DNA from 4 places in the Micromonospora echinospora genome. Region 1 is predicted to be linked to each of the others. Evidence: riboswitches for the same ligand, from Rfam matches in the RefSeq annotation. Region 1 holds a riboswitch; each other region holds the start of a gene.
The links. Region 1 has a riboswitch for cobalamin ahead of GA0070618_RS26330 (prenyltransferase/squalene oxidase repeat-containing protein). Riboswitches for the same ligand answer to the same signal wherever they lie in the genome.

Region 1 (7,566 bases):
GGCCAGTGCCGCCAGCAGCAGCACGCCGGTCACCGTGCCCAGCGGGAGCCCGTCGTCGCGTCGTGCGGCGACGTCGGTGGTGACCGGCCTTTCGGCGGGTCCGGCCGTCGGGGCAGCGGCGGTGCCGCCGGTTCCCGGGGTGACCGGCAGGCCCGTGGGGGCCGGTGCGGTCGGCGTCGCCAGTGCCGACGTGGCCGGGGTGATGGTCGGCGGAGTGGTGGATGCTGCCGTCGGCACGGACCGCTCGGTGCGGGAGGGGGCGGCGGGTGCCGGTGGGGTCGCTCCGTCGGACGGAGCCGGTGGGGACGGCGACGGTCGGGGCGGTGCCGGACGCGTCGGGGCCACACCGGGGCGGGGCGCATCGTCGGGGCTGCGGTCACGGGAGAACGACCAGCCCTCGAAGCTGCCGGCAGGCGGCCTGCGGTTCAGCACGCCCTTGTCGCTGTAGCGCCAGCTGCCGCCGTTGTCGGCGTGCCAGTAGGACCAGTAGGCGTTGGCTGGCGGCGTGTCCACGCATTTCTCGGTCGCCGCCGACGGCTTGCCCTCGATGCGGCAGATGAAGCCCTCACCCCAGCGCAGGGTGCCGGTGACCTGGAAACCGGCGTTCTTCAGCGCCGCCAGGCCGCTCGCCTGGGCGCCCGGGGCGCAGCGAACCACGGTTCCACCGCCGAGTTCGTTGAAGTCGACCACGACGGTGACCCCGGAGGCGTCCGGGCAGTGCCCGGCGGTGCCGGCGGCCTGGGCCGGGGTGGGCACGACCAGCGCGGCGGCCACGGTCACGCTGACCGCCGCGAGCCGGACCGCCACGGTGGCCGCCACGAGCCGGGCTCCGGCGGTCACGTCGCCCGCCGGCGGGTGAGCACCACCAGGGCCGTTCCGCCGCCGATGAGCAGCAGCGCCACCAGGAGGTACGTGATGACGGAGGCACCCGTGGTGGGCAGGCCGCCGCCGACCGGTGTGGTGCTCGGGGTGGCGGAAGGGGTCGTCGCGGTCGGCGTCGGGGTCGGTGGGGTGGGGCTGTCGGAGTGGCTCGGTGTCAGGGTGGGCGTGGCGGAGCCGGACGGTGACGGTGAACCGCTGGGGGTCGGCGAGGCGGTGATGCTCGGCGAGGGGCTGGGCGAGACGGGTGGGTCGAGGCCGATCCGGCCGAGGGGTACCTGCGCCAGGCCGAGCAGCGCCTGGGCGGTGGCGCGACGCCACTGGTCGCGGTCGTTCTCCCCCAGGCCCGACGTGCGGGCCGCCGTCAGGGTCTCGGCGTTGTAGGCGATCGCGCCGGCGTCGGCGGCGGCAGCCCCGCCGGTCGCCGTGGTCAGTTGCAGCGCGACCAGGGCGGCGGCGGCCCGGGTGGCGGCGGTGTCGCGTCCGGCGGCGGCGAGGGCCTGTGCGGCCAGTCCGGTGCTGTTGGCGTTCGTGCCGCTGGTGGGGCCGGAACCGCCGAACGACCCGTCGGCCTGCTGCTGGGTCTGCAGCCAGTCGGCGCCGCGCCGGGCCGCGCCGGCGGCGCCGGTGGCGCCGTCTTCGGCCGCGGTCAGCAGGGCCTGCACCGCCATGGCGGTCGAGTCGACGTCCAGGGTCGGCGTGGCCTGCGCGTCGCAGGTCGGCTTGTCGTCGGCGTCGGGGTACAGCCGGAAGCCACCCACCGCGCACTGCTGGCGGACGAGGAAGTCCACGGTGTCCTGTGGTAGTTCACCGCTGCGGGCCAGTCCGAGCACGGCGAACGCCTGGTCGAAGGTGTTGCTGGCGTCGGGGCCGCTGGCATCGGTGGTGCGGCTGGTGATGCGGCCCCGCTGGTCGCCACTGTCCGCTCCGGCGACCAGGGCCAGCGTCTCCGCCCGCAGGTCGAAGCCGCCGAAGTCGGTCGGCTCCGCGCCGGCGGCGGTGGCGGCGTAGAGCAGTTTCGCCGTCGCGCCGCCGTCGGTGAAGCCCTCGATGCCCCAGTCGTCGTAGCTGTTGTACGACCGGACGTGGGCCGCGACCTGTTCGGTGGCCGCGCGGCGGGTCGGCTCGGCGACGTCGGCGGCGGTCAGTGCGAGGAGACCGTCGATGGTCAGGCCCCAGTCCTGGCCACCGAACGGGCCGGGCAGGGCGCCGTCGGTGAACTCGCGGGCCAGCCAGGTCGCGGCGTCGCGGGCGGCGTCCGGGTCGGCTGCGGTGGACGGGGCCGCGAGGCTGGGTGCGGTGGCGGCGAGGGCGACGAGCGCGGTCGTCGTGGCGACGCCGAGACCGGGACGTCGGAGCCGGGACAGGGGCATGGTGGGTGCCTTTCGCGGAGCGGTCGGTGAGCTCCGGAGGGCACCTCGGACCCGAAAAACCCGCTCGCGTGCAGCGTGAGCGGGGTGACGGGCCTCGGCGGTGGCCGGACTTCACCCTGTGAACCTCGACAGTGGAAGCCGCTCGTCCCGGGCGGGGCATTCCGGCTCGCGAGGTGGGCCTCGCTCACGGTTGCGGGTCAGCGCCGGCTTCTACCGGCTTCCCCCCACACGGGACGTATGCAGTTGTGGCCCGGATGGACCGGGCGCCGACACGATACCGCCCGAACGTCACGCGACGCTAGACAGTGGTGCCGGCGCCCGGTGCCGCCCGGGTCAGCGCGGCTGGCCGATCACGGGGCGGGGATGCTCGGTGCCGATCCCGATCCGAAGGACCAGCCCTCGACGCTGCCGGGTGCGGGGTTGTAGCTGCTTGCCCCGGAGGTGCTGTAGGACCAGGCGCCGCCGCTCGGGGCGTGCCAGTACGACCAGTACGCCGTGACCGGCGGGGTGTTGACGCACGGGTCCGTCGCGGAGGTCGGCAGGCCGTTGATGCGGCAGACGAAGGCCAGTCCCCAGCGCTGGGTGCCGGTGACGGTGAAGCCGGCGCCCTGCAGGGCGGCCAGTCCGGTCGCCGGGTCGCCGGGTGCGCAGGCGACCTGCACTCCCCCGCCGAGGGCGGTGAAGTCCACCACGACGGTGACGCCGGACGTGCCGGTGCAGGCGGCGGCCTGGGCCGGCCGTGGTGCGGGGTCGGCGGCGGTCAACCCAGCGGCGGCGAGGACTGCGGCCATCAGGCCGACGAGCCAGCCACGACGGGAGGGACGGAAACGGGACATGGATGCTCCTTAAGTCGAGACGGTTGTTCCGGGGTTCAGCGGCAGGGCAGGGTGGGGGCGTCCGGGTCGGCGCCGACGGCGGTGAGCCGTGGGTAGCCGACCCCGGTCAGTCCGAGGACGGCCTGGGTGGTCGCCCGGTTGAGGGTGTCCCGGTCGAGGGTGCCGCCGTCGAAGTCGACCGCGCCCCGGTCGGCGGGCACACCGGCGCAGCCGACCTGGAGTCCGACCAGGAAACTCCGGGCCCTGGCCCAGGCCAGGGGTCGGCCACCGTCGCGCAGCGCCTGGGCGGCCAGCCCGGTGCTGTTGGCGTTCGCGGTGCCGGCCGCGTTGGTGAAGCCTCCGTCGGTGCGCTGCACGGAGACCAGCCAGTTGAGTCCGGCGGTGGCGTCGGCCGGTCGGCCGGCGGCCCGCAGCGCCTGCACCGCCAGGGCGGTGGCGTCCACGTCGGGGACGCAGGTCGGTTGGGCGGGCAGCACCGGGTAGCCGCCGTCGGGGCAGCGGGTGCCGGCGAGCCACTCGCCTGCGGTGGGTGGGACGCCGGTGGCGGTCCGGGCCAGCGCGAGGATCGCCAAGGACTGACTGAAGGCGTTGCTGTAGTCGCCGTACGCGGACCGGTCGGTGAACCGGCCGTCCGGTGCCTGGAGTGACCGCAGGCGGGTGACCAGGTCGAGTCCGCCCACGGCGGTCGGGTCGCCGCCCCGCACCTGCACGGCGAGGGTGAGCTTGGCGGTCGCGCCCGCGTACGCCTCGGTGGTGCCGTCGCCGAGGTAGCCGTCGCGGATGTCGGGGCGGGTGACCCAGGCCAGCGCCCGGGCGGCCGGGTCGTCGGCGACGCCGGCCGCGGCGAAGGCGAACACCGCGTCCAGGGTCAGTCCGGGGTCGGGGTAGGCGACGCCGTCGAAGACGACCTCGAAGCGTTCCCCGTCGACGAGCTGCCGGGCCAGCCAGCCGGCTGCGGCGTCGGGCCGGTTCGCCACGGCCTGCGCGGGTGCGGTGAGTGTGGGTGTGACGAGCGTGAGGGCGGTGAGGACACCGCAGAGGAGGGTGAGCAGGCGGTGCCGGCTCAGGCGGACGACCATCGTCACGCGCCTTTCCGGCCCGGTGGTCGTCAGATCCCGGTCGGTTACCGAACGTGGGCAGCCTGCGGGACTCCGACCCGTGGGCCACGACGGGTTGAGGAGCGGGATTCGCGGACACGGCGGGTATTCGGGCTCGCCGCCAGGGTTCATCCCCTGGACGGCCTACCGTTGCGGGCCAGCGCCGGAATTCGACCGGACTTCCCCCACGCGTGTTCACGTCTGGAGTTGTGGCCACAGTGTCGGCCCCGCCACGGTGACTGTCAATGCCAGCGGTCCTGGCCGTCGGCACGGTTCCTCCCTGGTGGGCTTCACCGATCCCGGAGGAGTGGCGTAGGACACAGTGCAGAGTCCTATGTGGTTCGGTGGATGCCCTTGCTAGGGTCGGCCCGCGATGTGTGAGGGAAGCCGGTGTGAGCCCGGCACGGTCCTCGCCACTGTGACCGGGTAGTAGATCCCCTCGTGGGCCACTGGGCGTAAGCCTGGGAAGGCCGGGGTGAGCATTGACCCGGGAGTCAGGATACCTCCACCCGCACGCCATCGATGTTGATCTACGAAGGATGGATCAGATGCACATGTCCTCGTCCGGTGCTCGCGCGTCGACCGCCGCCTGCTGGTCGCGCCCCGAACGACGCTCCCGTAGGAGCTGGCACCGAAGCCGCTGACCTGTCGTCACCGTGGTCTGTGATGACCGCTGTGGGACGCGCGTCGCGCGCAGCGTGGTGCTCGCCGGCGTGACCCGTTCTGGTCCACGATTTTTTTCCGGCCAGTCCCTGCCGGAGAGCGCCGTGGTTCCGTCTTCCACCCGAGCAAGGAGCCTGTGCCGTGAACAGACGTAGCGATCGCGTGGCCGGGGCCGCCGACCGACGCGCGTTGCTCAAGGGTGTGATGTCCGGCGCCGTGCTGCTGGGCGTGCCCGGATGGGCCGGATGCGGGACGCAGGAGCCGACGGCAGCGCAGGGCGGGGTGCCGCGCCGTGGCGGGAATCTGCGGGTCGTCACCTCGGGGGCAAGCACCACCGACGATGTGCTCGACCCGCATCTGGCCGGCTCGTGGGGCGGCGGAGCGGTGGCGAAGAACATCTTCGACAAGCTCGTCGCCTACGACAACGACCTGACTCTGCGTCCACGGTTGGCCGAGCGCCTGGAGCCGAACGCCGACGGCACGGTCTGGCGGATCGTCCTGCGTAAGGGCGTGGTCTGGCACGACGGCAAGCCGCTGACCGCCGACGACGTCCTGTGGAGTGTCAAGCGGATCATCGACCCGGCGAACAAGCTGCCGGCCGCCGCCGACCTCGCCATGGTCGACCTCGCCGGATCACGACGGGTCGACGACCTGACGGTCGAGTTGCGCATGAAGCACCCGATGGCCGACCTCGGGGCGCTGCTGGCCGGCTGGTACGTCTACGTGATCCAGAACGGCACCACCAGCTTCGACAAGGCCCACCCGCCCGTCGGCACCGGTCCGTTCCGGTTCGACAGCTGGACGCCGGGCGAGCGCACCCGCCTGGTGCGCAACGAGCGCTACTGGGAGCCGGCAAAGCCCTACGTGGACAGCGTGGAGATCCTCCTCGCGTCGGACGCTGACGCCCGGCTCAACGTGTTCCTCTCCGGGCGGGCCGACATCGTGCACCAGTTGTCCCATGTGCAGGCCAAGGCCCAGCAGGGCAACCGGCAACTCGGCATTCGCCAGTCCCCGGTCGGGACCATGCACGCGTTCAACATGCTCATCGACCGTGAACCGTTCGACGACCCCAGGGTGCGCGAGGCGTTGAAGCTGACGGTGGATCGCCAGGCCATCGTCGACGCGGTGTTGTTCGGCTACGGCGAGGTCGGCAACGACCTGTACGGCAAGGGCGCGCCGAACTACGCCGACGCGATCCCGCAGCGGCCCCACGACCCCCAACGGGCGCGGGCGCTGCTGCGCGAGGCCGGCAGGGAGAACCTGAAGGTCACCCTGCACACCGCCGACGTCACGCCCGGGTACGTGCAGGCGGCGCTGCTCTACGCCGAGCAGGCCAAGCAGGCGGGCATCACCATCGAGGTGGTGAAGTCGGAGCGGTCGTCGTACTGGACCGACGTGTATCTCAAGCAGCCCTTCACCCAGACCAGCTGGGGTAGCTACGCTCTGGAGTGGTTCTACGGCCAGGCGGTCGTGTCCGATGCGCTCAGTAACGAGACCGCCTGGAAGCGCCCCGCCTGGGACGCGAAGTTCGCCGTCGCCCGGGGCACCATCGACCCGGCGCTGCGCCGGGAGCGGTACCGGGAACTGCAACAGGAACTGTGGGCCGACGGTGGATACATCATCCACTCCTACGCCAGATGGCTCGACGGGGTGAGCCCTCGGGTGCGGGGTTTCACGGAGGCCACCGTCGCCAGCGACGACTGGTGCAACTACGCCGACGTGTGGCTGTGAAGGTCGGCCCCGGGCCCCGGTTGCCGTGGTGGGACCGTTTTCCGTTGGGCCGCTACCTCGCCGGACGCCTGTTGAGTGCCATCGTGGTGGTCGTCGCCGCCTCGGTGGTGATCTTCGGGGCGATGCAGCTGCTGCCCGGCGACGCCGTCGACGTCCTCCTCGCCAAGGGTGCCGGCTCCGGCGGTGGCACCGCCGCGCAGAAGGCGGCCCTGCGCGCCGAGCTCGGTCTCGACCGGCCCCTGCCCGAGCGGTACCTGGACTGGATCGGCGGTGTCCTGCGAGGTGACCTCGGCCGATCCGTGTTCTCCGGCCGGCCGGTCACCGAGATCGTCGCCGGTCGGCTCCGCAACACCCTGACCCTGGCTGCGGTGGCGACCGCGGTCCTCGTCCCGGTCGCGGTCGGCCTCGGCGCCTGGGCCGGTGCCCGTGCCGGTCGCGCCCGCGACCGGGCTGTCACCGTCGCCGCCGTCGTCGTCGGCGCGCTACCCGAGTTCGTCACCGCCACCCTGCTGATCGCGGTCTTCGCCTACGCCTGGCCGGTACTGCCGGCCGTGTCCATGCTCGACCCCGACGCCAGTCCGCTGTCCGCTCCCGAGGTCCTCGTGCTACCGGTCCTCACGCTGGTCGCGGTGATGGCCCCCCAGACGATCCGGATGGTCCGGGCGCAGGTGGCCGAGGCGATGGCCTCGGACTACGTGAGGATGGCGCGGCTGCACGGCGTGTCCGAACGGCGCATCGTCACCCACCACGCCCTACGGAACGCCCTCGCACCGGCGGCACCGCTCCTCGCGGGCAGCATCACCTGGCTGGTCGGCGGCATCGTCGTGGTCGAGACCGTCTTCAACTATCCCGGCATCTCGGCCGACCTGGTCCACGCGATCGGACACCGCGACCTGCCCTACGTACAGTCCGTGACCCTGCTCTTCGCCGCCACCACCGTCGTCGGCTACCTGCTGGCCGACCTGACAGTCCTGGCGCTGGTGCCGA
Region 2 (7,566 bases), 540 kb from region 1:
TTAGCCGGTGGTCCCCCACCGGGTCAGCGTGCCGGGCCGGTCGTCGGAGGGACGCCGTCGGGGGCGGGCAGGTCGACCACGCGGGTGGCCCAACGGGTCATCAGGGCCGGGTCGTGGGTGATGACCAGGACGCCTGTGCCGTGCTGGCGCTGGTGGTCGGTGACGACGGCTGCCAGGTGGGCCTGGGTGGAGGCGTCGAGCATGGCGGTGGCCTCGTCGCAGAGCAGGTAGTCCGGCCGGTGCACCAGGGCGCGGGCGAGGCAGGCCCGTTGCAACTGCCCGTCGCTGACCGCGTGCGGGCGTCGGGTGAGCAGGTCCGGTGTGAGCCCGACCAGGTCGGCCAGTTCGACCGCGCGGTCCCGCGCCCGCTCCGGCGGGGTGCCGGTGGCGCGCAGCGGCTCGGCGATGATGTCGGTGAGACTCAGCCGGGGGTCCGTCGCGGCACGCGGGCTCTGGAACAGGACCGCGACCCGGGTACGGACGGCGGCGGGCAACCGGTGCCGGGCCCCGGCGACGGGTCGACCGTCGAGGGTGACATGCCCGACGTCCGGGGCGTGCAGCAGGGCGAGGACCCGGGCCAGGGTGGACTTGCCGCTGCCGGACGGACCGCGCAGTCCGACCGTCTCCCCGGGGGCGACGTGCAGGTCCACCCGGTCGAGGACGCGTTGGCGGCCGTAGGAGACGGTGACCTGGCAGGCGGCGAGGCCGGCGGGGGTCATGCGGTGGCTCCGGCGGACAGCGGGTGGTGGCAGGCGACCCGGCCGGAGCCGGGCACCGCGCCGACGGCGGGTGGGGTGGCGCAGACGTCGGTGGCCCGGCCGCAGCGCGGCGCGAACGCGCAGCCGGCGGGGAGGTCGGTGAGCATCGGCGGGTGGCCGGGGACGGGGCGGAAGGCGCGGTCGGGCAGGGCGTCGAGCAGACCGGCGGTGTAGGGATGGGCGGGCGCGGCGAAGAGCGCCTCGGTGGGCCGGTGCTCGACGATGCGGCTGGCGTACATGACCGCCACGGTGTCGGCGACCCGGCGGGCGGCGGCGAGGTCGTGGGTGATGAGCAGCACCGCCGCGCCACTGTCGCAGCGGCGGCGCAGCAGGTCGAGGGTGTGGTCGACCAGGGGGCGGTCGAGGCCGGTGGTGGGTTCGTCGGCTAGCAGCAGCGGCGGGTCGGGGGCGAGCGCGAGCGCGGTGGCCAGGCGCTGGGCCATGCCGCCGGAGAGTTCGTGCGGGTAGCGGTCGAGGTCGGCGGGGAGCAGGCCGACGTCGGCGGCGACCCGCTTGGCGGCGGCCGGCGCGTCGCGCCGGTGGTGACCGTGGGCGCGCAGGGTCTCCACGAGCAGATCCCGCCCGGTGCGGACCGGGGTGAGCGCGGTGGCCGGACTCTGCGGCACGAGCCCGACGGCCCGGCCCCGCACGGTCCGGGCGAGGCGGCGTTCGGTGGCGCCGACCAGGTCGACCGGCTCCCCGCCGGGCGGACGCAGCAGGGCCCGCCCGGTGACCGTCGCGTTGCCGGGCAGCAGGCCCAGCAGGGCGTGGGCGAGCACCGACTTGCCACACCCGGACTCCCCCACCACCGCGAGCAGCTCGCCCGGCTGAACGGTCAGGCGCAGGTCGGTGACGGCGTGCACCACGGCGTCGCGGAGCCGGAACCGGACGGTCAGCCCGTCGACCTCCAGCAGGGCGGGACGGCCGGCGTAGACGCCGGTCGCGGCGGGGGCGGAGGTGTCGCGGGTGACGGTCACAGCTGGAGCTCCGCTCGTACGCGGGGGTCGAGGCGGTCCCGCCAGCGGCCGGTCAGGACGGCCAGGGCCAGGGTGACGACGACCAGGAGCAGCCCGGGGACAAGGCTGGCCCACCAGGCGCCGGTGAGCAGGGACCGCTGCCCGTCGTTGATCATGTTGCCGAGGGAGGCCAGGTGCGGGGGCAGGCCGAGTCCGAGGAAGGACAGGGCGGTCTCGTGCCAGACGGCGTGCGGCACCATCAGCGTGGTCGCCAGCGCCAGGCGGGGCAGCACGTGCGGGAGCAGGTGCCGGGTGAGCACCCGGGTGCGACTGGCGCCGCCGGCGACGGCGGCGTCGATGAACGGCCGGTTCCGCAGGCTGAGCAGTTCGGAGCGGACGATGCGGGCGGTGGAGAGCCAGTGCGTCAGCCCGATGGAGAGGATCACCGCGCCGAGGCTGGGCCGCAGCATCGCCACGATGAAGATGCCCAGCAGCAGGTGCGGCAGCGCGGCGATGGTGTCGACGACGCGCATCAGCACCCGGTCGACCCAGCCGCCCAGGCTGCCGACGACCGCGCCGACGAGACCGCCGATGACGGCGGCGACCAACGCGGCGACCGCGCCGACGAGCAGCGAGACGCGCAGCCCGTAGAGACTGCGGTGCAGCACGTCCCGACCCAGGTCGTCGGTGCCGGCCGGGTGCGCCGGCGAGGGGGCGAGCCGGGTGCGGGACAGGTCCACCGCGCTCTCGTCCAGCGGCCAGACGACGGGGGCGAGCAGGCAGGCGACGACCGCGACGGTCAGGACGGCGGCGGCGACGAGCATACCGCCGTGCCCGGTGCGGCCCGGTCTCCGGACTCGGACGGCGCGGATCCGTAACGCGAGGTCAGTCATCGAGGCGTACCCGGGGGTCGGCGGCGGCGTAGGCGAGGTCGGTGGCCAGGTTCGCGGTCAGCACCACGACGGTGGTGGTCAGGGTGATCGCGGCCAGCAGGGGGAAGTCGCTGCCCAGGGCGGCCTGCACGGTGACCGCGCCCAGGCCGGGCAGGGAGAACACCGTCTCCACCAGGACGGCCCCGCCGACGATCTCCGGCAGGTGGGTGCCGACCAGGGTGAGGAACGGCAGCAGCGCGGTGCGCAGCGCGTGGCCGAAGAGCACCGTCCGGCCGGACAGTCCCCGGGCCCGGGCGGCCAGCACGTGGTCGTCGCGGAGGCTGTCGGCGACCGCGTCCCGGATGAACAGCACGAACCACGGGGCCTGGGACAGGGCCAGCACCGTCACCGGCAGGACCAGGTGGTGGGCCACGTCGGCGGGGTCGGTGCCGGTGGCGGCGACGTCGGTGAGGCCACCGGCGGGCAGCCAGCCGAGGGTGAGCGCGAACACGGCGATGGCGGCCAGCCCGATCCAGAACACCGGCATCGACTGCACGGCGTAGGCGGTGGCGCGCAGGGACCGGTCGAACCATCCGCCGCGCCGGTAGGCGGCGAGGGTGCCCAGCAGCAGGCTCGCCACGAGGACCAGGGCGAGGGCGAGGCCGACGAGCAGCAGGGTCCAGCCGGCGCGGGCCGCGAGCACCGAGGCGACCGGCTCGTGCCGGCTGGTCGACCAGCCGAGGTCGCCCTGGAGCAGGTTGCCCACCCAGCGGGCGTACTGCACCGGCAGCGGGTCGTCGACGCCCCAGTTGGCCCGGATCTGGGCGAGGTTCTCCTCGCTGGTGGTGAACGCGGCGGCCCCGGCGTACTGCTGCGCGGGGTCGATCGGCGAGGCCGCGCCGAGGGCGAACATGCCGACGCTGGTGGCCGCCAGGATCGGCACCGCGACCAGCAACCGGCGGCGGACGACCGCGCCGGCCCCGGCCAGCCGGCGGGGACGCCGGCCGGCGGGGGTCTTCACCGCAACCGGCGGGGTCACGGTGTCTTCGCCCAGGTGTGGATGTTCCACCAGAGGCTGTTGGCCACGTCGTGCTCGTGCGGCTCGACCCGCGGGGCGACGCCCTGGACGGCGTCGGAGACCACGTAGGTGTGCTGGAGGTAGGTGAGGAAGACCCAGGGCACGTCGGTGGCGAGCTGCTTCTGGAACGTCGCGTACGCGGCCTTGCGGGCGGCCGGGTCGGCGTTGGACCGGGCCTCCCGTAGCGCCTGGTCGACCACGGCGGAACGGTACGAGCCGGGGTTGAAGAAGCCCTGGCCAGCGAAGGTCGACGTGAACAGCTTGAACGAGACGAAGTCCGGGTCGTACGGCGTGCCGAAGCCCATGACCAGCCCGTCGGTCTTCATCCGGGGGGTGATCGCGTCCCAGGTCAGCCCCTCGGGAGTGATCTTGATGCCGACCTTCCGCGCGTCGGCGGTGACCGCCAGGGCGAGTTCCTTGCGCAGGCTGTCGGTGGCCGGGTACATGAGGGAGAACGCGGCCTGGCGGCCGTCCTTGACCCGGACGCCGTCCGGGCCCGGCTTCCAACCGGCCGCGTCCAGGACGGCGGTGGCGGCGGCCGGGTCGGCGGCCGGCTTGCCGACGATGGACGGCTCGACGAACTCCGACGTCGGCGGGATCGGCCCGAACGCCGGTTCCCCCGCCCCGCCGAGCACGCCGGCCACCATCGCTGACCGGTCCACCGCCGCGTTCAGCGCCTTCCGCACGGCCGGGTCCCCGGTGACCGGCCCGCCCATCGGCAGCATCACGCCCCGGTAGTCGGCGGTGGGCACCCGCTGCACCCGGTAGCCGGACCGCCCATCGAACCCGGACGCCAGTTTCGGGGCCAGCTCGGCGGCGTCAAACTCGCCGGCCCGCATCCGCTGGGCGCGGACGTTGTCGTCCGGGACGAACGCCACCACCACGCCGGAGTTGGCCGGCTTGCCGCCCCAGTACCGCTCGTTGGCGGCGAGCACCAACCGGTCGCCCGGCGTCCAGGAGGTCACCCGGTACGGGCCGGTGCCCACCGGTTTGCGGTTGAAGGCGGCCTTGTTGACGTCCTGTCCGGCGAGGGCCTTCGCCGGCACGATGCCCAGCGCGAGGCGCTGGAGGAACGGCGCGTAGGCGTACTCGAGGGTGAAGACCACGGTCGACGGGTCGGGTGCGGCGACGGAGGCGAGCATGTCCAGGTCGGACCGGAGCGTCGAGTCGACCTTCGGGTCCAGCACCGCCTGGTAGGTGAAGACCACGTCCTGCGCGGTCAACGGGGTGCCGTCGTGGAAGACCACCCCGTCACGGAGCTTCGCCGTGACCGTCCGCCCGTCGGCCGACACGGTCGGCAGCTCACGGGCCAGGGCCGGCACGAGCTGGTTACGGTCGTCGCGGGCGACCAGGCCGTCGAAGATCAGCGAGCCGCCGTCGACGCCGTAGTTCAGCACCGGGTTGAGCGTGTCCGGCTCGCCCGCCGTCGCCACCACGAGCCGGTCGCCGCCGTCGCCGCCTGGGGTGTCCGCCGGGGACGAGCAGGCGGCCAGGGCGACCACACCGGCGGCGAGAAGCGCCACCATCCGCGCAGACCGCACGGGGTTCCTCTTTCCTTGGTCGACGACGAAGGCGCGGTCACAGGCGGACCGCAGGGCAATCCTTGCGTAGTTGCCAAGAGGTTGCAATAGCGGCCCGAGGGGTGATCATCACAACCGGTGCCCCCTGCTTGACCTGCGCCTCGGGCACCGCCGCCGGCCACCGGGGACCCGGCTGTCAGCCGCAGGTGGATCACCGCTCTTGCCCCCGCCGGTCGCCGGTCGATAGCCTCTCGCCGTCAAGGTGCTCGGGAAGCCGGTGGAAGACCGGCGCGGCCCTCGCCACTGTGACCGGGGAGTGACCTCCGACTTGCGCCACTAGGCCGACGGCCTGGGAAGGCCGGAGGAAGCGTCGATCCGGGAGCCAGGAGACCGGCCTTGACGGTGTGATCTCGTCCACGAGGTGCTGGAGAGGAAGGTCTTCGATGCACATCGCCGAGGGGTACCTACCCCCGGTGCAGGCAGCGGCATGGTTCGCGGTGTCCGCACCCTTTGTCGTCCACGGCAGCCGGGCTCTCGTCCGGCAGGTCCGGCAGGACCCGGAGTCCAAGTTGTTGCTGGGAGCGGCGGGTGCCTTCACCTTCGCGCTCTCGGCCCTGAAGATCCCGTCGGTGACCGGGTCCTGTTCCCACCCCACCGGCACCGGCCTCGGCGCGGTGCTGTTCCGACCACCGGTGATGAGCGTCCTCGGCGGCATCGTGCTGCTGTTCCAGGCGGTCCTGCTGGCCCACGGCGGGCTGAGCACACTGGGCGCGAACATCTTCTCGATGGCGATCGTCGGCCCGTGGGTGGCGTACGGCGTCTACCTGCTGGCCCGCCGCCTGGGTGGCAGCCTGGACGTGGCGGTGTTCCTGGCCGCCGCGCTGGGCGGGCTGGCGACGTACTGCGTCACCAGCGTGCAGCTCGCGCTGGCGTTCCCCGACCCGACGTCCGGCTTCCTCGGCGCGGTGGTCAAGTTCGGTGGGATCTTCGCCGTCACCCAGATCCCCCTGGCGATCAGCGAGGGGCTGCTGTCGGTGCTGGTGGTGCGGCTGCTCACCCGGGTCAGCGGAGACGAGCTGCGGCGCCTCGGCGTGCTGCGCAAGCCCCAGGAGGTAGCGGCGTGAAGCGCTTCGGACGGGTCAACCTGCTCCTGCTGCTGGCGGTGGTCGCGCTGGCGGTGGCCCCGCTGGTGCTCGGGCTCGGCGGTTCGGCCGAGGAGCCGTTCACCGGGGCGGACGCCCAGGCCGAGGAGAGGATCGTCGCCGACCACCCGGACTACGAACCGTGGTTCTCCTCCATCTACGAGCCGCCCTCCGGTGAAATCGAGTCGGGCCTGTTCGCCCTCCAGGCGGCGGTGGGCGCCGGGTTCCTCGGCTACTACTTCGGGGTCGCCCGCACCCGACAGCGGCTGCGCGACGCCGACGCCGCCAACGGCTAGTGTTCGCCCTCGACGTCGCCGCGCACACCGGTCCCTGGCGGGTACGGCACCCGGGCGAGAAGGCACTGCTGGCGCTGGGCCTGCTGGGGTGCGCGGTGGCCCTGCCGACGTGGCCGGGCGCCGCGTTGGCGGGCACCGCCGCCGCGCTGCTGCTGGTCGGTCCGGCCCGGGTTCCGGTGCCGGTGCTGCTGCGGGCGGCCCGGGTGCCGGCGCTGTTCATTGCCACCTCCGCGGTGCCGCTGCTGGTCTCCGTGCACTCCCCGACCCGGCTGGGCTGGAACCCGGCCGGGGTCGGGACGGCGGCCACGACGACCGGCCGCGCGGCGGCGGCCCTGCTGTGCCTGCTGCTGTTCAGCGCCACCACCCCCCTGTCCGACGTCCTGCCGAGGCTGGTCCGGCTCGGGGTCCCGGCGGCGGTGACCGAGGTCGCCGCGCTGACGTACCGGATGCTGTTCCTGCTGGTCGACAGCGTGCGCGCGGTACGCGAGGCGCAGGCGGCGCGGCTGGGCTACCGGACCTGGCGCACGGCGCACCGGTCCCTGGCCGGGCAGGCGGGGGCGATCTTCGTCCGGGCCTTCACCCGGGCCCGCCGCCTGGAGGAGGGACTGGCAGTACGCGGCTACACCGGGTCACTGGCGGTACAGGTGGAGGTCCGGCGGCTCTCCCCGGCCTTCGTGGTCGCGTCCGTCGCGCTGTTGGCGTCGATCGTGGCCCTGACGGCCGTTTCCGGTGGGCTGTGGCGGTGACCGGACCACTGCTGCGGATGTCCGGCGTGGACTTCGCCTACCAGCCCCGCCAACCCGTGCTCACCGGCGTCGACCTGGCCGTCCTGCCCGGTCAGCGGCTGGCCGTGGTGGGGCCCAACGGCGGCGGGAAGACCACCCTGTTCCGACTCGCGGTCGGCGCGCTCGCCCCGGACGCCGGGCGGATCGAGGTGGCCGGCA
Region 3 (7,566 bases), 890 kb from region 1:
CCAGCCTCGGTCCGCAGTGGTTCCGCGCGGTCGCCGGGCCTCTGCCCGAACTGTCCTTCGTGGCCACGGGTGGGATCGACGCCGGCAACGCCGGTGACTTCCTCGCCGCCGGGGTACGGGTGGTGGCGGTCGGCTCCGCGTTGGCCGACCCGGCGCAGATCGACCGGCTCGCCGAACTGGCCCGTGGCTGAGCCGCCCCGGGGCCGGGGGAGCCGTCCGGACGCGGCGGCCGTGGACTGCTGCCCGACCACACCGGCCGGCCGTCGGTCGGCGAGCCCGCCGGTGCCGAGCGGCCGGTCAGGCGGGTGCCGGCGCGGTGCTGTCGCGCAGGACCACCCCGGCGTCGAGCACCTCGATCCGGTCGCCGACCTTGCCCGGCTCCAGCGCCAGGGTCATCGCCCGCGCGCCCATCTCGACCAGCGGAAGCCGGACGGTGGTCAGGGTCGGCGTGACGTCACGGGCGATCGGCATGTCGTCGAAGCCGGTGACCGAGACCTGGTCGGGCACGGCCACGCCCCGGACCCGCAGCAGCGACAGCGCGCCGACCGCCATGGAGTCGTTGAGCGCCACGATCGCCGTCACGTCGGGCACCGCGTCGAGGAGACTGGCGGTCGCCTCGGCTCCGCTGTCCCGGTCGAACTCGGCGTAGCGGATCTGCTCCTCGGGCAGGGACAGATCCTGTTCGGCGAGGGCGCGGCGCAACCCGACCAGCCGGTCGGTGGTCGTGGTGAGCAGCCGGGGGCCGGCCACCACCCCGATCCGCCGGTGACCGAGTGCGAGCAGTTCCCGGGCGAGCAGGTAGGCGCCGTTCTCGTTCGCCGGCATCACCGCGTCGCCGGCGTGCTCGTGTCGTCCGATCACCGCGACCCGGCCGCCGGTCGCCTCGTACGCGGCGAGCTGCTCGTTGAGGCGGGTGGTGAAGCTCGGATCGTGGTAGCCGGAGCCGGCCAGGATCATCGCCGCGACCTGCTGACCGCGTAGCAGGTCGACGTACTCCAGTTCCCGTTCCGGGTCGCGGTAGCTGTTGCAGATGATCAGCAGCTTGCCGCAGGCGGTCGCGACCCGTTGCAGGCCCCGGGTGATCTCGGCGAAGTACGGGTCGGAGACGTCGTGCACGATGACGCCGACCACGCTGCGCTGGGGACGGGCCAGGAGCTGGGCGTGGGCGTTCGGGACGTAGCGGAGGTCGGCGACCGCCCGCAGCACCCGGTCGCGCAGCTCCTCGGTGACGGTCTTGCTGCTGCCGTTGATAACCCGCGATGCGGTCGCGGGGGAGACCCCGGCCCGCCGGGCGACGTCGGCCAGCGTCGCCATGGCCACCCCCGAGTTGCTCTGCTGATGTGGTCGCGCCGTGAGGCGCGGCCCCAGGTTACCGCAGCGCCCGGGACGGTCCCAGCCGCGTGAGCTCCGGCACGCCGGGGCAACGGGCCGGGGAAAGGCCTTGCCCGGCGGGTCGGCGGCCCATACCCTGCTTGGGAAAGCGCTTGCCTGAGGTGGAAGGAAGATCATGACCCGCAGGCCGATCGGCATCATCCTCAACGGCGTCACCGGCCGGATGGGGTACCGCCAGCACCTCGTCCGCTCCCTGCTCGCCATCCGTGAGCAGGGCGGCGTCCCGCTGGACGACGGCACCACCGTCTGGCCGGAGCCGGTGCTCGTGGGCCGGAGCGAGACCCGGCTCCGCGAGATCGCGGAGCGCCACGGTCTGGCCGACTGGACCACCGACCTGAGCGCGGCGCTGGCCCGCGACGACGTCAAGATCTACTTCGACGCGCAGGTGACCCAGCAGAGGGAGAAGGCGATCCGGCAGGCCATCGACGCCGGTAAGCATATCTACACCGAGAAGCCCCTCGCCGAGACCAGCTCCGGCGCGCTGGAGCTGGCCCGCGCCGCGAGCGCCGCCGGGCTGCGCACCGGAGTGGTCCAGGACAAGCTCTTCCTGCCCGGCCTGCGCAAACTCAAGCGGCTCATCGACGGCGGCTTCTTCGGCCGGATCCTGTCGGTACGCGGCGAGTTCGGCTACTGGGTCTTCGAGGGCGACTGGCAGCCCGCCCAGCGTCCCTCCTGGAACTACCGCGCCGAGGACGGCGGCGGCATCGTCGTCGACATGTTCCCGCACTGGCAGTACGTGCTGGAGGAGCTCTTCGGCGAGGTCAAGGCGGTCACCACGGTCATCGCCACGCACATCCCGCGCCGGGTCGACGAGTCCGGCAACTCCTACCCGGCCACCGCCGACGACGCCGCGTACGGCATCTTCGAACTGGCCGGCGGGATCGTCGCCCAGCTCAACTCCTCCTGGTGCGTCCGGGTCAACCGCGACGAGCTCGTCGAGTTCCAGGTCGACGGCACCGAGGGCAGCGCGGTCGCCGGGCTGCGGGGCTGCAAGATCCAGCACCGGGCGGTCACCCCGAAGCCGGTCTGGAACCCGGACCTGCCGGTGACCGAGGACTTCCGGTCCCAGTGGACCGAGGTGCCGGACAACGAGGAGTTCGACAACGGCTTCAAGGTGCAGTGGGAGGCGTTCCTGCGGCACGTCGTCGCCGGCGAGCCGTTCCGCTGGGACTTCCTCGCCGGGGCACGCGGGGTGCAGATGGCCGAGCTGGGCCTGGTCTCGGCCCGCGAGGGCCGCCGGGTCGAGGTGCCGGAGCTGGACCGATGACCGTCGAGGTGCGGCTGCCGGGCGGCGAGACGTACCGGCTCGGCGGCGGGGCCGGGTTCGCCCGCCCCGCCGGCCCACCGACCTCCCGGATCGCGTACGCCGCCGCGCACGTGGTCGCCGACCCCACCGCCGAGAACGTCCCCGGCGCCCCGGCCGCCCTGGACTGGGAGACCACCCTGGCCTTCCGCCACCACCTCTGGGCCCACGGCTTCGGGGTCGCCGAGGCGATGGACACCGCCCAGCGGGGCATGGGACTCGACCACGCGGCCACCCGCGAGCTGATCCGCCGCAGCGCCGCCGAGGCCCGGTCCGTCGGCGGGCGGATCGTCGCCGGGGTCAACACCGACCACCTCCCCCCGGGCAGCTACCCGGTGGCCGAGCTGACCGCCGCGTACCGCGCCCAGCTGGAGGAGGTGCTGACCGCGGGGGCCCGCCCGGTGCTGATGTGCAGCCGGCACCTCGCCGCGGCGGCGACCAGCGCCGACGACTACCTGACCGTCTACTCCGAACTGCTGGCGGCCAGCGACGAGCCGGTGGTGCTGCACTGGCTCGGCGACATGTTCGACCCCGCGCTTCACGGCTACTGGGGCGCCACCGACCTGGACCTGGCCGCCGACACCGTGGTCCAGCTCGTCAAGGACCACGCCGACAAGGTCGACGGCATCAAGGTCTCCCTGCTCGACGCCGGCCGCGAGATCGCCCTGCGTCGCCGGCTGCCCGCCGGGGTGCGCCTCTACACCGGCGACGACTTCCACTACCCGGAACTGATCCGGGGCGACGAGCAGGGGTACTCCGACGCCCTGCTGGGGATCTTCGCCGCCATCGCCCCGGCCGCCGGAGCGGCGCTGGCCGCCCTGGACGCCGGGGACCTCGACACGTACGAGCGGATCATGGCGCCGACCGTGCCGCTGGCCCGACACCTGTTCGGTGCCCCCACCTGGCACTACAAGACCGGGATCGTCTTCCTGGCCTGGCTCACCGGCCACCAGGAGCACTTCACCATGGTCGCCGGGCAGCAGGCCGGCCGGTCCCCGGCGCACCTGGCCCGGCTGCTCGTCCTCGCCGACCGTGCCGGACTGCTGCCCGACGCCGAACGGGCCGCCGCGCGGGCCCGGGCCTTCTTCACCGTCGCCGGAGTGGCCCAGTGACCGCCCCGCAGGTCGTGCCGGACGTCGGCCACGCGGCGGGGCTGGCCCGGTTCTCCTTCAACCAGGCGACCGCCAAGCACTGGCCTCTCGAAGAGGCGGTCGCCGGCTGTGTCGACGCGGGCGTACCCGGCATCGGACTGTGGCGCGAACCGGTCGGTGAGTACGGCGCGCAACGGGCCGCACGCCTCGTCCGGGCCGCCGGACTCACCGTCACCTCGCTCTGCCGCGGCGGGTTCTTCACCGCCGACGACTGGCGGACGGAGAACCTGCGGGCCATCGAGGAGGCGGCCACCCTGGACTGCCCGGTGCTGGTGCTGGTCGCGGGCGGGCTGCCCCCGGGCAGCCGCGACCTCGACGGCGCCCGGCAGCGGGTCGCCGACGGGATCGCCGAGCTGGCCCCGCACGCCGCCGCGGCCGGGGTGACCCTCGCCATCGAACCGCTGCACCCGATGTTCTGCGCGGACCGGTGCGTGATCGCCACCCTCGGCCAGGCCCTCGACATCGCCGAACGGTTCGAGCCCGGCACGGTTGGGGTGGTGGTGGACGCGTACCACGTCTGGTGGGACGACACGGTCTACCACCAGATCGCGCGGGCCGGGGACCGGATCGCGGCGTTCCAGGTGTGCGACTGGACCACCCCGTTGCCGGAGGGGGTGCTGCTCGGGCGGGCCCTGCCCGGCGAGGGCTGCATCGACCTGCGCCGGCTGCGAAGGGCGGTGGACGCCGCCGGCTACACCGGCCCGATCGAGGTGGAGGTCTTCCACGCCGACGTGTGGGCCCGCCCCGGCCGGGAGGTGCTGGACGCCTCCGTCCGGGGCTACCGGGAACACGTGCTCTGACGCCGACCGCCGCCGCCCGGTCCCCTCCACCGGGCGGCGGCGGTGGCGGGTCACACCGGCGTGCGGACGTCGACCTCGGCTCCCCGGTCGTCACCGTGTACCGCCAGCACCTCCGCGCCGCCGTGCAGAATGTCCGCCGGCAGCGCCTCCCGCAGGATCCGGCGCGGGTCGACCCGGTGGACCCCGAGCGCGCGCAGCGCGTTGGCCATCATGGTGAGCCCGGCACCCACCCTGCCGGCTTCTGCGGCCCGTTCCAGGATGGTCACCCGCCATCCGGCCCGGAGCAGCCCGACCGCCGTGGCGAGGCCACCGATGCCACCACCGACCACCACCGCCTGAGAACCTCTCACGCCCGCCACCCTTCTACAGGTGTAGAAAGCCATACTACGGCGACGGACCACCAGGGAGGGGGCGCAGTGATAGGCCGGGCAAAACGGGTTGAACTGCTGGCGGACGCGGCCATCGCGCTGATCGCCGAGCGGGGGATGCGCGGGCTCACCCACCGGGCGGTCGACGCCCGGGCCGACATGCCGGCCGGCACCACGTCGGCGTACCTGCGGACCCGCCGCGCCCTGGTGGAGGCGGTGGTGCAGCGTCTGGTCGACCTGAACCGCGTCGACTTCGCCGCCCGCCGGCTGCCGGTCGACGCACCCGCCGGAGAGCGGCCGCCGGTCACCCCGGCCGACCTCGACCGCCTCGCCACCGGCATCGCCGCGCTCTTCGACACCTGGCTGAGCGCCGGCCGCGCCCGGGTCCTGGCCCGGTACTCCTGCCAACTGGAGGCCACCCACCACCACGAGCTGCGGCAGATCCTCGAGCACGGCACCGTCATGCGGGAACAGGCGCGCGACATCCTCGCCCGAGCCGGTGCGGCGAACCCGGACCGGCAGGGCGACCAGTTCCTCGCCTTCGTCGACGGCCTGCTCTTCGACCGGCTGGTCGGCACCGGCGGGCTGAGCGCGCCGACCCCCGGCACCGAGGAGAGCCGCGCCGACCTGCGCGACGCCATCCGCAGCCTGCTCCGCGCGCTGACCGGCCGCTGATCCGCAGCGGGTGTCCAGCCCGGACGCCCGGGCCGGGCCGCCGGTACGCGCGGCCGCCGCCCGGCCGACGTCCGCTGCGGCATCCGGCGCGCCGGTCGTCCGCCGTGGACCGATATGTCGATCATCGGCGTGGCGTTCGTCACCGTGACACTCCGGAGGAGCAAGGGCTACTGTGACGCTGCCGTGGTGCTCGGGAAGCCGGTGAGATGCCGGCGCGGCCCTCGCCACTGTGATCGGGAAGTCCGCGACCCTCGTCGTCAGAGAGGCCACTGGGCGTACGCCTGGGAAGGCCGGCCACGGACGCACCACCCGTCAGCCAGGAGACCGGCCACGGCACTGTGACGAACCGTCCACGAGGTGCTGGAAGGCGATCCCGATGCGCGAGCGTGCTGTCTGGTCCACCCTGTCCCGGCGTGCCGCCGCGCCCCTGACCGCCCTGGTCCTCCTGCTCGGCGGCTGTGCCGGCGCGGACGACGACCCCGCGACCGCCCCGACGTCGGCCGCCCCGGTGCGCGTGACCAACTGCGGCACGCCGGTCACCGTGGCCGCGCCGCCGAAGCGGGCGGTGACCCTGAACCAGCCGGCCACCGAGATCATGCTGGCCCTGGGCCTGGCCGACCGGATGGCCGGGACGGCGTACCTGGACGACGCGATCCTGCCCGAGTACGCCGACGCGTACGCCACGGTGCCGGTGCTGGCCAAGGAGTACCCGGCCCGGGAGAAGTTGCTGGAGGCGGAGCCGGACTTCGTCTACGGCTCCTTCCAGAGCGCCTTCGGCGACGAGGGGGCCGGTGACCGGGCCGAACTGGCGAAACTCGGCGTCGGCTCGTACCTCTCCCCGGCCGGCTGCCCGGCGCCGCACCGGCCGGCGAAACTCACCACCGACCACGTGTTCACCGAGATCCGCGACATCGCGGCCATCTTCGGCGTCCCCGAGCGGGCCGAGAAGCTCATCGCCGACCAGCGGACCCGGCTCGCCGCCGCAGCGGACCGGATCGACGACGCCGCGAAGCTCTCCGTGCTCTGGTGGGACGCGGGCATCGACGCCCCGAGCGTGGGAGCCTGCTGCGGCGGCCCCGGCATGATCATGTCGGCGGCCGGCGTCACCAACGCCTTCGCCGACCTGACCGGGTCGTGGGCGGACAGCGGCTGGGAGACGGTCGCCGACCGCGATCCCGACGTCATCGTGCTGGTCGACGCGACCTGGGACACCGCCGCCGCGAAGCGGACCTTCCTGACCGGCCACGCCACCCTGCGGCACCTCGGGGCGGTGACGGGGCAGCGGTTCGTGGTCATCCCCTTCTCGTCCACCTCCGCCGGGGTGCGGATCGTGCTCGGTGTCGAGGCGCTCGCCGAGGGCGTCGCCGGGCTCGGCGAGGGGGCCGGACGCTGACCACCACCACCGCCCCGACCCTTCCCACCCCGGCCGGGGTCCGGCCCCGCCACCCGGCCGGAGCGGCCCTGCTGGTGGGCGGGCTGCTGGTGGCGCTGGTGGCCTCGATCGGCGCGGCGGTCACCGTCGGTCCGGCCGACATCTCGATCGGTACCGTGTGGACGGTGGTCGGCGACCGGCTGGGCCTGGTCCACTCCGACGTGCCGCTGCTGCGCGAGCACATCGTCTGGCGGCTGCGGCTGCCCCGGGTGCTCGGCGCGGCGGTGGTCGGGGCGGGACTGGCGGCGGTCGGCGCGGTGATGCAGACCGTCACCCGCAACCCGCTGGCCGACCCGTACCTGCTCGGGGTCTCCTCCGGGGCGTCGCTCGGCGCGGTCGCGGTCCTCGTCGTCGGGCTCGGCGGCGGGATCGCCTCGCTGACCGGCGGCGCGCTGGTCGGCGCGCTCGCCGCGTTCCTGGCGGTGATCGCGGTGGCCGGCCTGCG
Region 4 (7,566 bases), 3.6 Mb from region 1:
GGAGTTGAGCTGCGCCAGCACGGCCACCGAGGTCACCTGCACGGTGACCGGAAAGTCGATCTCGGTGGTCCCTGGGGTGCACCTGACGGTGTCGCAGACCGCCCACGGCACGGTGGAGCGCTGGACCACGGCGGGCAACCCGTGAGCCGGGGAGTCGCCGAACGCCGGTTCCTCGGCCGCCGGCCGGGCCGGCGGAACACCGAGCGCGGTTCGGTGTCGGTGGAGGTGGCGGTGCTCGCGCCCGCCTTCATCGCGCTGATGGTGCTGGCCGGGGTGGCCGGGCGTACCGCCGTGGGGGCGGAGGCGATCCAGGCTGCTGCGCACGACGCGGCCCGCGCCGCCTCGATCTCCCGGGACGCCGGCACGGGCCGGGACGCCGCCGTCGCCGCCGCCACCGAACAGCTCAACTGGCAGGGGCTCGACTGCGTCGGCCCACCGTCGTTCAGCTTCACCGGGTCGGTGGACGGTGCGCCGACCAGCTTCGAGCGGGCGTACGCAGCCGCCCCGGGGCAACCGGCGGCGGTCTCGGTGCAGGTGAGCTGCACGGTGTCGTTCGCCGACATCCACCTGTCGAGCGTGCCCGGGATGCCGGCCGGCCGGCCGGTGTCGGCGCGCTTCACCTCGCCGCTGGACAGCTACCGGAGCCGGGGATGAGCCGCCACCGGTTCCCGGCACCCGGGGCGGGCGGCCGACGGTCGCCGAAGCCCGGGTCCGGTCGTGGCCGGGGGTTCCGGGGGGACGAGGGCCGGGTGAGCCTCTTCCTCGCGGTGAGCATGGTCGGCGTACTCATGATCATCGGGCTGGCCTTCGACGGCACCGGGCAGCTACGCACCATGCACCGGGCGGACAACCTCGCCGCCGAGGCGGCCCGGACCGGCGGCCAGGCCATCGACCGGGCACAGGCGATCAACGGCGGCAAGAAGGAGATCGACGAGGTGGCCGCCACCGCCGCGGTGCGGCACTACCTGACGGCTGCCGGCGTCACCGACCACACCGTGAGCTTCCCCGTGGTGGACGGCGAGAAGCAGATCACCGTCCGACTGACCATCACCTACGACAGGTACCTGCTCGGCTTGTTCGACCTCACCGACTCCGTGACCGTCTCCGGCGAGGCGACCGCACGCGCCATCACCGGACCGTAGAGAGGAAGGCCGCCATGGCCGCATCCCGTTCCGCCCGGCGGACCGGTCAGGTCCTCACCGGCTTCGGCGCGCTCGTCGTGCTCGGCGCGGTACTGGTCGGGGGGCCCGCCGCCCTCGTCGCCCTCGCCGGCAATCCGCTGCCCGCCGAGGTGCCCACACTGGACACCGTCGGCACGGCACTGACCAGTCGGGACGACGGGCAGCTCTTCCTCCGGGCCCTGGCGGTGCTCGGCTGGTTCGGATGGGCGACCTTCGCGTTCTCCGTCCTGGTGGAGTTGCTCGCCCAGGTGCTGCGCCGGCCGACGCCGAAGCTGCCCGGCATGCGCAACCAGCAGCGCGCGGCGGCGGCGCTGGTCGGGTCGGTCGCCCTGATCATCGCGGCCAGCCCGGCGGCGACCGCGGCGACCGCCACGTACGGGATGTCGGCCCCCACCGCCACGTACGCCGTGTCGGCGACCGGACCGGCCACGGCGTCGCCACCCACCACCGTCACCCCGGTCGCCCGGGGCGTGGCCCCGGTGGTCGGCGCGGTGGAGCGGACCGCGACCACCGACCAGACCCAGGTGTACCGGGTGGCCAAGGGCGACTACCTGGGCGAGGTCGCCGAGCGCTACCTGGAGGACTTCCAGAGCTACCGGGTGCTGGTCAAGCTGAACAAGCTCGGCGATCCGGACCGGATCCACCCGGGACAGTTGATCAGACTGCCCCACCAGGCCGACGACGGCGGTGCCCGGCCGCACGCCACCGGTCGGCTGGTGCACAAGCCGTCGCCGCGCCCGGCTCCGCCGCCGGCGTCCCCCGTCCCGGACGAGGTGCCGGACCAGGCTCCCCAGCAGGCGCCCGACCAGGGTCCGCGCCAGGTCACGCCGGAGCCGCCGACCACCGAGTGGCCGCAGGAGGAGGCCCCGCCGATGACCGTCGGGGCGGCCCGGCCGGGTCAGGAGGACCGGGTCAACCGGCCGTTGGCGGTTTCCGCCGTGGTCGCCGTGGCGAGCATCGTCGGCGCGCAGATCGGGGCGGTGCTCGGCCTGCGCCGTCGGCCCGCGTCGTCGGCAGGCACCCGCGCCCCGCTGGGTAGCGGTCGCCATCGGCGTGACTAGGTCGTCTCCTGCGGGTTACACCGCTCGCTCGTCGACCGGTGCCGGCTGTTCGCGGTCACGCTGGGTACGCCAGCGTGAGAGTGGCGGCGGATCCCCACGGTGAGTGACTCCGCGCCGGACGGCGCGCCGATGTCGGTCACGCGCCGACGCGGGTCAGGCCAGGCGGGTCTGGAGGACACCGTCGACGACCCGGGTGGCGAGCACCTGCTGGTCGTTGGCGGCCGGCCCGTGGACGACCTTGCCGCCGCTGTTCAGCTGGAAGGTGCTGCCGTGCCAGGGGCAGACGACGCACGGGTGACCGTCGACCTCCCGCACCTCGCCCTGGCCGAGCGGCCCGCTCTGGTGCGGACAGCGTTCCAGCATCACGGTGACGTCGTCGCCGTGCCGGTAGACGATCACCGAGACGTCGTCGATCTCGCGGGTGACCAGTTCCCGGTCCGGCAGGCTGGACAGGTCGGCGAGCGGGTGCCAGCCGTCACCGATCAGGTGCGCCTCGGAGACGCTCTGGTTGACCTGCGCCCCCTGCTTGTACGCCAGGTGCCCGCCGAGGTACGCCCCGGCGCTCGCCGCGCCGAGTCCGAGGTACGCCAGCGTCCGCCCGAGGTTGTGCCGGCCGCTCAGCCGGGCGGCGAGTGAGCCGGCGTAGCAGGCCAGGCCGACGGTGTTCGAGGCGGCGTGCACCAGCCCCACCCGGCGCTGCTCCCGGTTCAGGGCCGCCCAGTCGTTGAGCCCGGTGACGGCGGCCGGCAGGGCGCTGGCCGTACCGACGGCCACCAACGCGGTCGCCGCACGCCGCTGGCCCGGCATCGCGTCGAGGACGGCGGCGCTGAGCCACGCGCCGACCGGCACCTGCACCAGCGCCGGGTGCAGCGGATGCCCCAGCCACACGCCGTGCAGCAGGTCACGGACGCGCTGCGGCCGGAGGGTGCTCTGGACTGCCCGCTGGAGGCGGTCGCCGACCCGGTCCAGTCCGGCCGCCTGCTCGATCCTCATCAGAAGTGCTCGCACCCGTACCGACTTCCCGGTCCGGGAGCCCGCAAACCGGGCGGCGGTGACGATTTCACCGCCGCCCGGCGTGACCGGGCAGGCGCCAACCGGACCGGGGCAGGTGCCGCCCACCGTGCTCGGGCAGCCCGTCGGCGGGTTCAGCCGCGCGGCGTCCACCGGTCGTGGTGGATCGCCTCGGCGAGCGGGCGGGCCTGCCGCCAGCCGTGCCGGGCCAGGTCCGGCACGGTCTCGAAGTGGGTGACCGGCCCGAGGCAGAGCCAGGCGACCGGCCGGATGCCGGCGGGGATGCCGAGCAGGTCGGCCAGCCAGGGCTCCCGGTAGAAGGAGACCCAGCCGACGCCGAGTCCCTCGGCCGTGGCGGCGAGCCAGAGGTTCTGGATGGCCAGGCAGGTCGAGTAGAGGCCGGTGTCGGCGATGGCGTGCCGGCCGAGCACCGCCGGCCCGCCCCGCGACTGGTCGTGGGTGACGACGATCGACAGGGTCGACTCCAACACGCCGTCGATCTTGATCCGGGCGAACCGTTCGGCCGCCTCCCCCTCCAGGGTGGCGGCGAAGACGTCCCGTTCGGTGCGGACGTGCTCGTGGAACCGGCGTCGGGTGTCGGCGTCCCGCACCACGACGAAGTCCCAGGGCTGGGAGTAGCCGACGCTCGGGGCGGCGTGCGCCGCGGTGAGCACCCGGTGCAACGCCTCGTCGGGCACCGGTTCCCCGGTGAACTGGGCGCGTACGTCCCGGCGGCGGTGGATGACGTCGTACAGGTCCATGGGCAGGCTCCCGCTGCGCTCGGCCCACCCGGCAGGGGTGGGCGCGTGACGCGAGGCCGGTCTTCGGACTCCCGGATCGACGCCGTGCCGTCCGCCTTCCCAGCCCGTGCGGACCAGTGGCTGCGCTCTTCGCGCGTGGACGGTGGCTCCCCGGTCACCGCGGCGGGCCCGTGCCGGATTCGCACCGGCTTCCCGATTCTCCCCGCTCGCGCGGGGCACCTCACTCAAGTCGTGCCGCCAGCATGGTAACCGGCGGACGGGATTCCGGTCGCCCTCCGAACGGGTCGGACGGCATGCTGCACCCATGTACGCGCACGCCCTCCGTCCGGAGCCGGTCCCCACCTCCACCGTCGCCCGGCTCGTCGGCGCGGGTCGTCCCGACGCCGTACCGCCGCCGGTGCTGATGCTGCTCGGGATGTTCTCCACCCAGCTCGGCGCGGCCGTGGCCAAGCAGCTGTTCGGCACCACCAGCCCCGGTGGCACCACCACGCTGCGGCTCGGCTTCGCCGCGCTGATCCTGCTCGCGGTCGCCCGTCCCGGGCTGCGGCTGGGCTGGCGTACCGGCGGCCTGGTGGTCGGCTTCGGCCTGATGCTCGCGTTGATGAACCTCAGCTTCTATGCCGCGCTGCACCGGGTGCCGTTGGGCGTGGCGGTGACCATCGGCTTCGCCGGGCCGCTGCTGGTGGGGCTGGCCGGCAGCCGTCGGCTGCTCGACGCCGGCTGGGCGGTGCTGGCCGGTGGCGGCGTCCTGTTGATCAGTGGGTTGGGCGGGGCTGCGGTCGACGGCCTCGGGCTGCTCTTCTGCGTCGGCACGGCCGTCGGCTGGGCCGGCTACGTGGTGTTCGGCGGAGCGGTCAGCAAGCGGGTCCCCGGCAGCCGGGGGCTGGCCCTGGGTATGGCCGTCGGCGCGCTCGCCGTGCTGCCGTTCGGCGTCGCGGGGAGCGGTGCCGCGCTGCTCGACCCGTGGATCCTGCTGCTCGGCGTCGGTGTCGCGCTGCTGTCGTCGGTGCTGCCGTACTCGGCGGAGATGTCCGCGCTGCGCCGGATGCCGGCCCGGGTGTTCGCGGTGCTGTTGAGCCTCGAACCGGCGATCGGCGCGCTGGTCGGTCTGGTCCTGCTCGGCGAGCTGCTGACCTGGCCGCAGTTCCTCGGGGTGGCCTGCGTGGTCGGTGCCGCGCTCGGTGCCACGCTGGTCCGCGCCGACCGGGCCTGACCGGGGTCTGGCGCGGCCCGGCCGGAGCCGGGCATCCTGGTCCGATGGGTGTACGGGTCGAGCGCGACGGACCGGTGACCACGGTGATCCTGGACCGGCCGGGGGTCCGCAACGCCGTCGACGGCCCGACCGCCCGGGCGCTCGCCGACGCGTTCCGCGCCTTCGACGCCGACCCGACCGCCGCCGTGGCCGTGCTCTGGGGAGCGGGCGGCACCTTCTGTGCCGGCGCCGACCTCAGGGCCATCGGTACGCCGAGCGGAAACCGCGTGGAACCTGAGGGGGACGGCCCGATGGGTCCGACCCGGATGTCGCTGACCAAGCCGGTCGTCGCCGCGATCTCCGGGTACGCCGTGGCCGGCGGGCTGGAGTTGGCCCTCTGGTGCGACCTGCGGGTGGCCGAGTCCGACGCGGTGCTCGGGGTCTTCTGCCGGCGGTGGGGGGTGCCGTTGATCGACGGGGGGACGGTGCGCCTGCCCCGGTTGATCGGCGAGAGCCGGGCGTTGGACCTGATCCTCACCGGCCGACCGGTGCCGGCCGAGGAGGCGTACGCGATGGGTCTGGTCAACCGGCTGGTCGCGCCCGGCGCAGCCCGCGCGGAGGCCGAGCGGCTCGCCGCCGAGATCGCCCGCGCGCCGCAGCGCTGCCTGCGCAACGACCGGGCTGCGGTACGGGCCGGCGCGGGTCGCCCGGAGGCGGAGGCGATGGCCGTCGAACTGGCCTACGGCGTCGATTCGCTGACCGAGGCGGCGGCCGGTGTCGCTGCCTTCGCCGCCGGTGCCGGCCGGCACGCCCGCCCCGTCGACCCGGCCCGGTTCGGTTAGCCTGCACACGTGCCAAGATCCGCTTCCGTCGTCGGTACGACCAGACGAACGGTCATCCTCGCCGCCGCCGCAGCGACCGCTGCCGCCGCAGCCGCCACCGCCGTCGGCTGGGGGCGGGACGAGCCGGAGGCGCCCGTGGCCCGTGCGGACCTCGACCCGGCCCAGGTAGTCGACGAGCTGACCACCGGCCTGTCCCGGACCGGCCCGTACCGGGATCCGGACGCGGACGAGCGGTCCCGGGCCCGCCGGGCGGCCCGGCTGCTGGTCGAGGATCCCGACGACCGCGCCGGTCAGGAGGACCTCCTCGCCGGTCTCGGCTTCGGGGTACAGCACAGCACCGACCCGGCCACCGGACGCCCGGTCACCGTCTTCCTGGCCGACGGCTCGGACGAGCGGACCTGGGGGGCGCTCGTGCTCGACCGGTCGGCGGCGGCGCGGCACGTGGTGCAGGTCCCGCACCCGGCGTTCGACCTGGACACGGAGAAACTCGGGCTCGCTCTGCACCGGCGGTTGCCGGGCAGCGTGCTGCTGGTGGCCGGCGCGCACCGGGAGGCGGCCGGCGGGGCGGCGGACGTGGCGCACAACAGCAACTCGCTCTTCCACACCCTGGCGGTCGAGTTCGCCCGGCGCGGGCTGGACCAGATCCAACTGCACGGTTTCGCCGACCGGAACCTGGAAGGCGCGGACGCCGTCGTGTCGACCGGTTCGGCACCCCGCAGCCAGGTGGCCCGACGGATCGCCGACGGGCTGAGCCGCAGCGGGCTGAACACCTGTCGGGCCTGGTCGCAGAAGTGCGGCCAACTGGAGGGCACCCGGAACGCGCAGGGCCGGGCCAGCGGCGAGCTGGACAGTGCCTTCGTCCACCTGGAACTGAGCTGGTCGGTGCGCCGGGACGCGGTCGCCCGGGACATGGTCGCCCAGGTGCTGGCGGAGCGGTTGCGGGCCTGACCTTCCGCCCTGCCGGCCCCTCCCGGCCGGCGGGCTCTTCCCGCCCCGCCGCCTCCCGGACACGGCCCCTTACCCGCCGCGCCGAGCCTTCCGGCCGGCGGGCCCGGAATCCGGGTCAGACCCGCCGGGCGGTACGGAACCGGGTCGCCCAGTAGCCGGTGCCGTCGAGCGTCGATTCACCGCCCAGGTCGCCCATGGTCGGCCCGTTGGCGGTGGTCCGGCTGGAGATGAACCGGTGGTGCCCCCGGTCGTCCACGCCGAGGTACATGCCGGAGTGCTCGATGTGCGTCCCCTGCACCGGCCCCGCGTTGAAGAACAGGAGATCCCCGGGGAGCAACCGGTCCAGTTCCCGGGCCCGTTTGCCGGTGTTCGGCATCAGTTGGGCACCGGGGCCGACCGAGGCCATGGCGTACGCCCGGCGGGGCAGCCCGGGTCCCGCCTCGTTCGTCCCGCGCAGCGGGTACCCGAGCCGGTAGCCGTAGACCATCCGCAGGAATCCCGAACAGTCGAGGCTACGGATGTGCGCAGCGGCCGGCTTCTCCTTCTTGTCGGGGAAGGTCCAGGGAACCC

Region 2: another riboswitch for cobalamin. It lies ahead of GA0070618_RS28540 (energy-coupling factor ABC transporter permease); the one in region 1 lies ahead of GA0070618_RS26330 (prenyltransferase/squalene oxidase repeat-containing protein).
Region 3: another riboswitch for cobalamin. It lies ahead of GA0070618_RS29750 (ABC transporter substrate-binding protein); the one in region 1 lies ahead of GA0070618_RS26330 (prenyltransferase/squalene oxidase repeat-containing protein).
Region 4: another riboswitch for cobalamin. It lies ahead of bluB (5,6-dimethylbenzimidazole synthase); the one in region 1 lies ahead of GA0070618_RS26330 (prenyltransferase/squalene oxidase repeat-containing protein).

Annotation. Positions count from the first base shown of each region.
Region 1 covers NZ_LT607413.1:6,123,154-6,130,719, forward strand. The annotation lists gene GA0070618_RS26315 (hypothetical protein) at 1-807, opposite strand, end outside; gene GA0070618_RS26320 (prenyltransferase/squalene oxidase repeat-containing protein) at 837-2,252, opposite strand; gene GA0070618_RS26325 (hypothetical protein) at 2,603-3,088, opposite strand; gene GA0070618_RS26330 (prenyltransferase/squalene oxidase repeat-containing protein) at 3,124-4,167, opposite strand; cobalamin riboswitch at 4,269-4,394, opposite strand; cobalamin riboswitch at 4,514-4,709, shown strand; gene GA0070618_RS26335 (ABC transporter substrate-binding protein) at 4,990-6,579, shown strand; gene GA0070618_RS26340 (ABC transporter permease) at 6,624-7,566, shown strand, end outside.
Region 2 covers NZ_LT607413.1:6,664,120-6,671,685, forward strand. The annotation lists gene GA0070618_RS28515 (ABC transporter ATP-binding protein) at 24-719, opposite strand; gene GA0070618_RS28520 (ABC transporter ATP-binding protein) at 716-1,735, opposite strand; gene GA0070618_RS28525 (ABC transporter permease) at 1,732-2,607, opposite strand; gene GA0070618_RS28530 (ABC transporter permease) at 2,600-3,625, opposite strand; gene GA0070618_RS28535 (ABC transporter substrate-binding protein) at 3,622-5,205, opposite strand; cobalamin riboswitch at 5,428-5,597, shown strand; gene GA0070618_RS28540 (energy-coupling factor ABC transporter permease) at 5,628-6,308, shown strand; gene GA0070618_RS28545 (energy-coupling factor ABC transporter substrate-binding protein) at 6,305-6,622, shown strand; gene cbiQ (cobalt ECF transporter T component CbiQ) at 6,622-7,368, shown strand; gene GA0070618_RS28555 (energy-coupling factor ABC transporter ATP-binding protein) at 7,386-7,566, shown strand, end outside.
Region 3 covers NZ_LT607413.1:7,011,920-7,019,485, reverse strand. The annotation lists gene GA0070618_RS29785 (bifunctional 4-hydroxy-2-oxoglutarate aldolase/2-dehydro-3-deoxy-phosphogluconate aldolase) at 1-191, shown strand, start outside; gene GA0070618_RS29780 (LacI family DNA-binding transcriptional regulator) at 298-1,314, opposite strand; gene GA0070618_RS29775 (Gfo/Idh/MocA family protein) at 1,508-2,659, shown strand; gene GA0070618_RS29770 (dihydrodipicolinate synthase family protein) at 2,656-3,807, shown strand; gene GA0070618_RS29765 (sugar phosphate isomerase/epimerase family protein) at 3,804-4,646, shown strand; gene GA0070618_RS29760 (FAD-dependent monooxygenase) at 4,697-4,996, opposite strand; gene GA0070618_RS29755 (TetR/AcrR family transcriptional regulator) at 5,063-5,689, shown strand; cobalamin riboswitch at 5,857-6,036, shown strand; gene GA0070618_RS29750 (ABC transporter substrate-binding protein) at 6,066-7,082, shown strand; gene GA0070618_RS29745 (FecCD family ABC transporter permease) at 7,157-7,566, shown strand, end outside.
Region 4 covers NZ_LT607413.1:1,910,966-1,918,531, forward strand. The annotation lists gene GA0070618_RS08665 (TadE family protein) at 1-145, shown strand, start outside; gene GA0070618_RS08670 (TadE/TadG family type IV pilus assembly protein) at 142-654, shown strand; gene GA0070618_RS08675 (pilus assembly protein TadG-related protein) at 750-1,142, shown strand; gene GA0070618_RS08680 (LysM peptidoglycan-binding domain-containing protein) at 1,157-2,242, shown strand; gene GA0070618_RS08685 (Rieske (2Fe-2S) protein) at 2,396-3,250, opposite strand; gene bluB (5,6-dimethylbenzimidazole synthase) at 3,388-4,014, opposite strand; cobalamin riboswitch at 4,052-4,247, opposite strand; gene GA0070618_RS08695 (EamA family transporter) at 4,319-5,227, shown strand; gene GA0070618_RS08700 (crotonase/enoyl-CoA hydratase family protein) at 5,272-6,048, shown strand; gene GA0070618_RS08705 (hypothetical protein) at 6,058-6,996, shown strand; gene GA0070618_RS08710 (C40 family peptidase) at 7,112-7,566, opposite strand, start outside.